One region of the Lederbergia graminis genome, then DNA from elsewhere that is predicted to be linked to it. Evidence: a T-box and tRNA genes for the amino acid it is inferred to sense, from the RefSeq annotation. Region 1 holds a T-box; the other holds one or more tRNA genes.
What was found. A T-box is a leader RNA that pairs with one kind of tRNA and senses whether it is charged. The one in region 1 lies ahead of ACFPM4_RS18735 (valine--tRNA ligase), so its partner is inferred to be a tRNA-Val.

Region 1 (3,424 bases):
GATAGCGCCTGCAGCTAGACAAAGAAAAGCGAAAGGCGCTTGCTTATCGGCGACAAGCAAATGTTCTGAGACAAAGAAAGGCGTTCTTTGCCTTTCGTGTCTCAGGTTATTTGCCCTCGAGCCGATAGCGCCTGCAGCTAGACAAAGAAAAGCGAAAAGCGCTTGGGGCTTGAAGGAAGGCTAATTTCGCAACATCCTGTTGGCAGGCTCAAACAGCGACGTCCTGTCGCTTCGCCTGCACTAGTACGTCCATGTACTTCGCAACGCTTTCCTGACCCCAGGAGTGTGTTCGTTTTTTAGATCAAAGTTAAAAAATTACCCTACAATCGTATTTCAATCTGTTCTGTCCTGTAAAATCTGTTTTTTAAAGATTCTACAGGAAGCGCTTTTTGCAGGAAAAAGCTGAACTATCTTGAAAAAATTCAAGCAATAGTTTGGCTTTTATTTCTATCTACATTTTATTGTCTTCGGTTATACAAGGAAAAGAAAGTTAAGTTTTAAGGTGGAAACAGGTGATTAGATGGAGAATCAGTATCATAGTGAACTAGAGAAAGTAATTAGGCACTACGGATTGGAAATTAGTTATGTAGAAAAACATGGGCGAGTATTTAAGTTATATACGGATAAAGGCGAGTTTGCATTGAAGAGAATGAATGCAAAGAACGGAATAGATTTTCTATATTATGTACAGACGCTTTATCAGCGTGGATATAATCGTATCGTTCCTATTTACCCTTGTCAGGATGGAAGGTATGCAATTTTAGAAGGGGATTCCTTATATTATTTAATGCCCTGGCTTGAAAACAAGGAGAGAGATGGAGAGATAGGGAAGAATGTTGACCTGTTTCGTGAGCTTGCCAGAATGCACACATTATCTGTACGCGAAGTACCAATTACGAAAGAGGAACGTCAAGAACATTATGACCGTACTAGTAGTCGCTGGGAAAGTGAACAAGAAGCTTTATTACTCTTCATTGAACGGTGTGAGAGACAAACATATATGTCTCCTTTTCAGCTGCTATTTAGTACCTTTTACAGCGAAATATACGGTGGACAACGGTATGCTTTAGCAAAACTAAAAGATTGGTTTGAAAAAACAAAAGAAGAAACAAAAGCTCGAAGTGTAATCATACATGGGAAATTATCCAATGAACACTATTTATATGATAAGAGTGGTCACGGATTTTTTTCGAATTTTGAGCATGCAGCAATTTCATCTCCATTACATGATCTTCTCCCCTTTTTGGATCGTACATTAAGCACACATCCAAAACGGTTTGATGAAAGTTTGAAATGGTTAGATGCTTATTTTCGATATTTTCCATTTAACGAAGAAGAAATGCTTTTGTTTCTAAGTTATTTAGCAAATCCTGGTCCCATTTTCCGAGTTGTAGAGAAATACTTTTCTACTGGGAAAGAGAAAAGTGAAATGAAATTTGTTACTCAGTTACAGCGCCAGTATTGGCGTATGAAAAATATTGAATATTTAGTGATGCAATTAGAAGAAATAGAAAAAAGAAAAAAAGAACAATCTACCCCTTCGGAATAAAAAAGTGGATCGAAGGGGTATTTTTATATCCACTCGTTGTGAAATGCAATAATGGTGGCAATAAAAGTAGCTAAAATTAATATATCTAAAACAGTAGGGAAAATTAATGTTCTAATCGCTTGAAATACAGTAAATGGAACGATGAGTTGTCTGCACATTGCCTTGAAATGCAACTTCCAAGAATAAAAAGTATACTGATTAAATTTCTTTTTCATCCGATTAACCTCCTAATGAATTCGCCTAGTATAAAATATGTAAAATTGGCTATGATGTGAGTAATCTTGAATAAAGTTAGAAATTTTATTGAAATCATTGACAATCTGCAAGGAAATTCTATACTATAAATGAATAATGATAAAAATGCATTGACAGGGAAGAGTACGTTAGTTGGTTGCTTTCAGAGAGGAAAATCAAAGCTGTGAGATTTTCTAAGTGACACTAATGGAAGGTCGCCCTTGAGCAGTTTCTATGAACGGAAAATCAAGTAGTAGAAACCGGTGGAGAGCCGTTATGTATGTAAGTGCTGGATTTATTGTGTCTTGATAAATCCATGAAAAAAGGTGGTACCGCGAATCTGCTCCCTTCGTCCTTTTGACGGAGGGGGCTTTTTGTATTTGGAGAATGAAGTAGGAGGATGAATATGGAAAAGAAAGAAATTAGCATGCCAACTAAATATGAACCTCAAAACATTGAACAAGGTAGGTATGAATGGTGGTTGTCTGGAAAGTACTTTGAAGCAGAAAATAATCCTGATAAAGAACCATACACGATTGTTATTCCGCCTCCAAATGTAACAGGAAAGCTACATTTAGGTCATGCATGGGATACTGCTTTGCAAGATATATTGACAAGAATGAAGCGAATGCAAGGATATGATGTGTTATGGCTACCTGGAATGGATCATGCAGGTATTGCAACACAAGCGAAAGTCGAAGAAAAACTTCGGGAAGAAGGAAAATCTCGTTACGATCTTGGCAGAGAAAAGTTCCTAGAAGAAACGTGGAAATGGAAAGAGGAATATGCGACTTTTATCCGCGAGCAATGGGCGAAGCTTGGGTTGGGACTTGATTACTCTAGAGAACGATTCACGTTAGATGAAGGTCTTTCACAAGCTGTTCGTGAGGTATTCGTGACTCTTTACAATGAAGGTTTAATCTATCGTGGCGAATACATTATTAACTGGGATCCTGCAACAAAAACAGCATTGTCTGATATTGAAGTTATTCATAAAGATGTACAAGGTGCATTTTATCATATGAATTACCCACTAGCTGATGGTTCTGGCTCCATAGAAGTAGCAACTACTCGTCCAGAAACAATGCTTGGTGACACTGGTGTAGCTGTCCATCCAGAAGATGAGCGCTACAAACATTTAATTGGGAAAACTGTAATATTACCTATTGTTGGTAGAGAAATTCCGATTGTTGCGGATGATTATGTGGATATGGAGTTTGGATCAGGAGCGGTGAAAATTACACCGGCACATGATCCTAATGACTTTGAAATTGGTAACCGTCACAATCTTCAACGTATCCTTGTGATGAACGAAGATGGCACAATGAATGAGAATGCAGGACAGTATAATGGAATGGATCGCTTTGCATGTCGTAAACAAATTGTAAAAGACTTGCAGGAGGCAGGTATTCTATTTGAAATTGAAGAGCATCTCCATTCTGTTGGCCATTCTGAACGAAGTGGAGCAGTAGTAGAGCCATACTTATCTACACAGTGGTTTGTTAAAATGAAGCCACTTGCAGAAAAAGCAATTGAACTACAAAAAAGTGATGAAAAAGTTAACTTTGTTCCAGATCGTTTTGAAAAGACATATATGCACTGGATGGAAAATATTCATGATTGGTGTATTTCACGTCAATT
Region 2 (3,424 bases), on a different contig from region 1:
AGACTGGTGTTTTCTTTCCAGCACCAGAAAATACTTTCGCTCGAGTATATTTTTCAACCGGTTCATTGCCGACTTTTCCATATGTTTCAAAATATCCAAAAGCACCAGCACCTCTGGCATGTACTACACGCTCAGGTACTTCTTCGCGATCAAAATGAGAAATTTTTTCAATGAAATGATAATTTTCAAGTGTAGCTGGACCACGATTACCAACCGTACGAATATTTTGATTATCTGTTACCGGATGACCTTGTCGATTTGTTAGTATTTCACGATCTATGTCTTGATTTAATGAATCTTGATTCTCTTCATTATTTGCCATAAAGAAAACCTCCTAATTTTAAATATAAACACCACCTAGCTTTCCATAAAATTTAAAATTTTATGCTGTTTCTATTAGTACTTATGATTACTATTAAAAGGAAAAAAGCGCTGCATCATCACAAATGAAACAACGCTTTTTGTATTAGTGATTCTTATAGGGTTCGAACCCAATATGCTGTGCACTTCGGAAAGCGTAGTGTATTTCCGAAGCGATATAGTTTTACTTCCATTGTTCAGATGTTATTGTCCTAACCTCTTTAACTTAAACAGAGTATTTTTCTGCTGATTCTACTGTTTGTTTCAACAAAGTAGCAATAGTAACTGGACCAACACCACCAGGAACAGGTGTTATTGCACTAGCAACTTCATAACAAGTTTTATAATCAATATCACCAACATTCCCTTCGTTATAACCTGCATCTAAAATGATTGAACCGTCCTTTAGCCAGCTACCTTTAATAAATTCAGGCTTTCCTACTGCTGCAACAACAATGTCTGCTAGTTTTAAGATTTCAGGTAAATTGGAGGTTCTTGAATGGCAAGTGGTAACAGTCGCATTTGCATTAAGAAGTAAAGCAGAAACAGGTTTACCTAAGATTGGGCTTCTCCCTACTACTACAGCATGTTTACCATCAATTTGGATCTGGTAATGCTCTAAGATCTTCATGATTGCTGCTGGCGTGCAAGATGGATATTCTCCGAATCCTAACGCTGTCTGTCCGTAACCTGTGCTTGTTACACCATCTACATCTTTTCGAATATCAATTGCTTCAAATGCAGTGCGTTCATCAATATGTGGTGGTACTGGATGTTGTAAGAGAATACCATGAACCGAGTTATCATTATTTAATTCTTTTATTGTTTCTACCAACTCCGATGTACTTGTTTCTTCGGGCAAATGCACACGAATAGACTTCATACCTAATCTTTTACAAGCATTCCCTTTCATTTTTACATAGGTCTCTGAAGCAGGATTATCACCAACTAATATAGTAGCTAGGCATGGTATTAAACCATTTTTCTTTAATTTCTCAATACGAGTTTTCAAGCCCTCTCTTATTTCTTGGGCAACAACATTCCCATCCAAAACGATTTTATCCATAACTACGCCTCCTTAAAATATAATAAAAAAAGAGATAAGGATATATCCTTATCTCTGCCCAGACGACCCGACCATATATAAAACACAGCTTCCTTGTGGTCATTTCCACAAATGTCGTCAGTTACTGTGTCTACTTCCTTTATATAAATAAAAGATAACATATAGGGATTAATTGTCAAATTGAAAATATTATTTTTGTAATAAGTTTCCCCAATTCCCCCAAAACAGCTGTACTAATATTTTGACTCAAAACTGTATCAAAAAAAAACTGCTGAAATCACTTTGTTTATAAGCAATTTCAGCAGTTTTGTATTAGTGATTCTGATTGGGTTCGAACCAACGACCTCCACCCTGTCAAGGTGGCGCTCTCCCAGCTGAGCTACAGAATCTTAATATGTATTTTATTTCACACAATTAAATATACACTGAGGCTCTCCTTTTGTCAACAATACAAAACTGTATTATACATAAAAAGGCACCTAGTTTATCCTAGATGCCCCATCTCGATGGAGTTCTTATTCTGTAGAAATCCCTTTTTCTTTAAAGTATCTCATTGCACCTGGATGTATATCGAATGCAGTTCCATCTAAAGCTTTGTCTGCTGTAATAAATGTTCCTTTTGGATGGCCAAGTTTATCAGTACTTTCAAATAAAAGCTTTGTCACCTCATAAACTAGGGCTTCTGATATATCTGAATGAACGACTAACATAGCTTGTACTGCTGCAGTATGAACGTTTTCAACCGAGTCATATGTACCCGCTGGAATAGTATCCTTTTGATAATATGGATATTTGTTAATTAACTGCTCTAGCTTATCATCTTCTAGATTAATAATTACAATATCTTTTGTAGCTTTAAGCCCTTCTATTGCTCCTGTAGGGGTCCCACTAGTAAGAAATGCAGCATCTATTGTACCATCTTGAAGAGCTGTTGTAGAGTCGTCAAATGATAAATGACGAGTATTTACATCATCTATTGACATTCCATAAACCTCTAGGATCTGCTCTGCATTTGTTTTTGTACCTGATTGCTCTGATCCGATCGAAACAATCTTCCCTTTTAAATCTGCAACAGAATGAATTTCAGCTTCTTTTGTTGTAACAATTTGAATCGCTTCTGGATAAAGTGTACCTAATGCTTGAAGTTTAGTTACTTTATCACCTTCAAACATATGAGTACCCTCGATGGCAAAATTGGCAATATCCGATTGTGTGAATGCAAGTTGAGCATCACCTTCTTCAAGTAATTTCAAGTTCTCTACAGATGCTTCAGAAGTAATTGCATTTGTTTCGACACCTGTAGAATCTGTTATTAATTTGGCTAGATTGCCACCTATAGGATAATATGTACCACCAGTTCCACCTGTCGCTATCCTTAAAGACTCAATCCCATATTCACTTTCAGCCTTATCTGTATTCTTATCTTCTTTTTTCGTTCCTTCACAGGCAATCAATATGGATGATAATAGGAATAGAAAAGCAGTAAATAAAACAAATCTTTGTTTCAAAAGAACTCCTCCTCATGATGTAATAAAAAACAATTGCAAACATAATGGAATATGATAATTGTCTTTTTTCACAAACCATGAATTTCTATGATAAAATTATCACCAATATTAAAATTTCTATTCTATTATGGAGGACTTCAAATGGGAAATGTTCAAGGAACAATCAAGGAATATACTTTAAACAGTCGGGAATTAAATGATCAAATGATAACACTCGTTTATACACCTGCTACATTTTCACCATTTCTTGATTATTCCGTTCTGATTGTCCAAGATGTAAAAGATTATATACAAATGGGAAAACTTACACGTTTTACAGATGAATTAATCGAGAATAACGAAATAAAAAATATAATTATCGTTGGAACACATTACAAATCGATAGAAGATCGAAGAAATAAGTATCATCCTCAAGGGGAAGAAAATGAAGCTTTTATTCGATTTTTAGCTCATGAACTTGTGCCATGGATTGATAATAAATTTCCAACCA

Region 2: it has a tRNA-Val gene. The T-box ahead of ACFPM4_RS18735 (valine--tRNA ligase) is inferred to sense a tRNA for this amino acid. The anticodon was not compared.

The regions. Positions count from the first base shown of each region.
Region 1 is NZ_JBHSMC010000029.1:137,941-141,364, reverse strand. It holds gene ysxE (spore coat protein YsxE) at 521-1,549, shown strand; gene ACFPM4_RS18740 (hypothetical protein) at 1,573-1,764, opposite strand; T-box leader at 1,906-2,143, shown strand; gene ACFPM4_RS18735 (valine--tRNA ligase) at 2,190-3,424, shown strand, end outside.
Region 2 is NZ_JBHSMC010000001.1:831,999-835,422, forward strand. It holds gene ACFPM4_RS04250 (catalase) at 1-322, opposite strand, end outside; gene ACFPM4_RS04255 (bifunctional 5,10-methylenetetrahydrofolate dehydrogenase/5,10-methenyltetrahydrofolate cyclohydrolase) at 587-1,426, opposite strand; ZMP/ZTP riboswitch at 1,476-1,561, opposite strand; tRNA gene ACFPM4_RS04260 (tRNA-Val) at 1,743-1,815, opposite strand; gene ACFPM4_RS04265 (TAXI family TRAP transporter solute-binding subunit) at 1,942-2,934, opposite strand; gene ACFPM4_RS04270 (alpha/beta hydrolase) at 3,076-3,424, shown strand, end outside.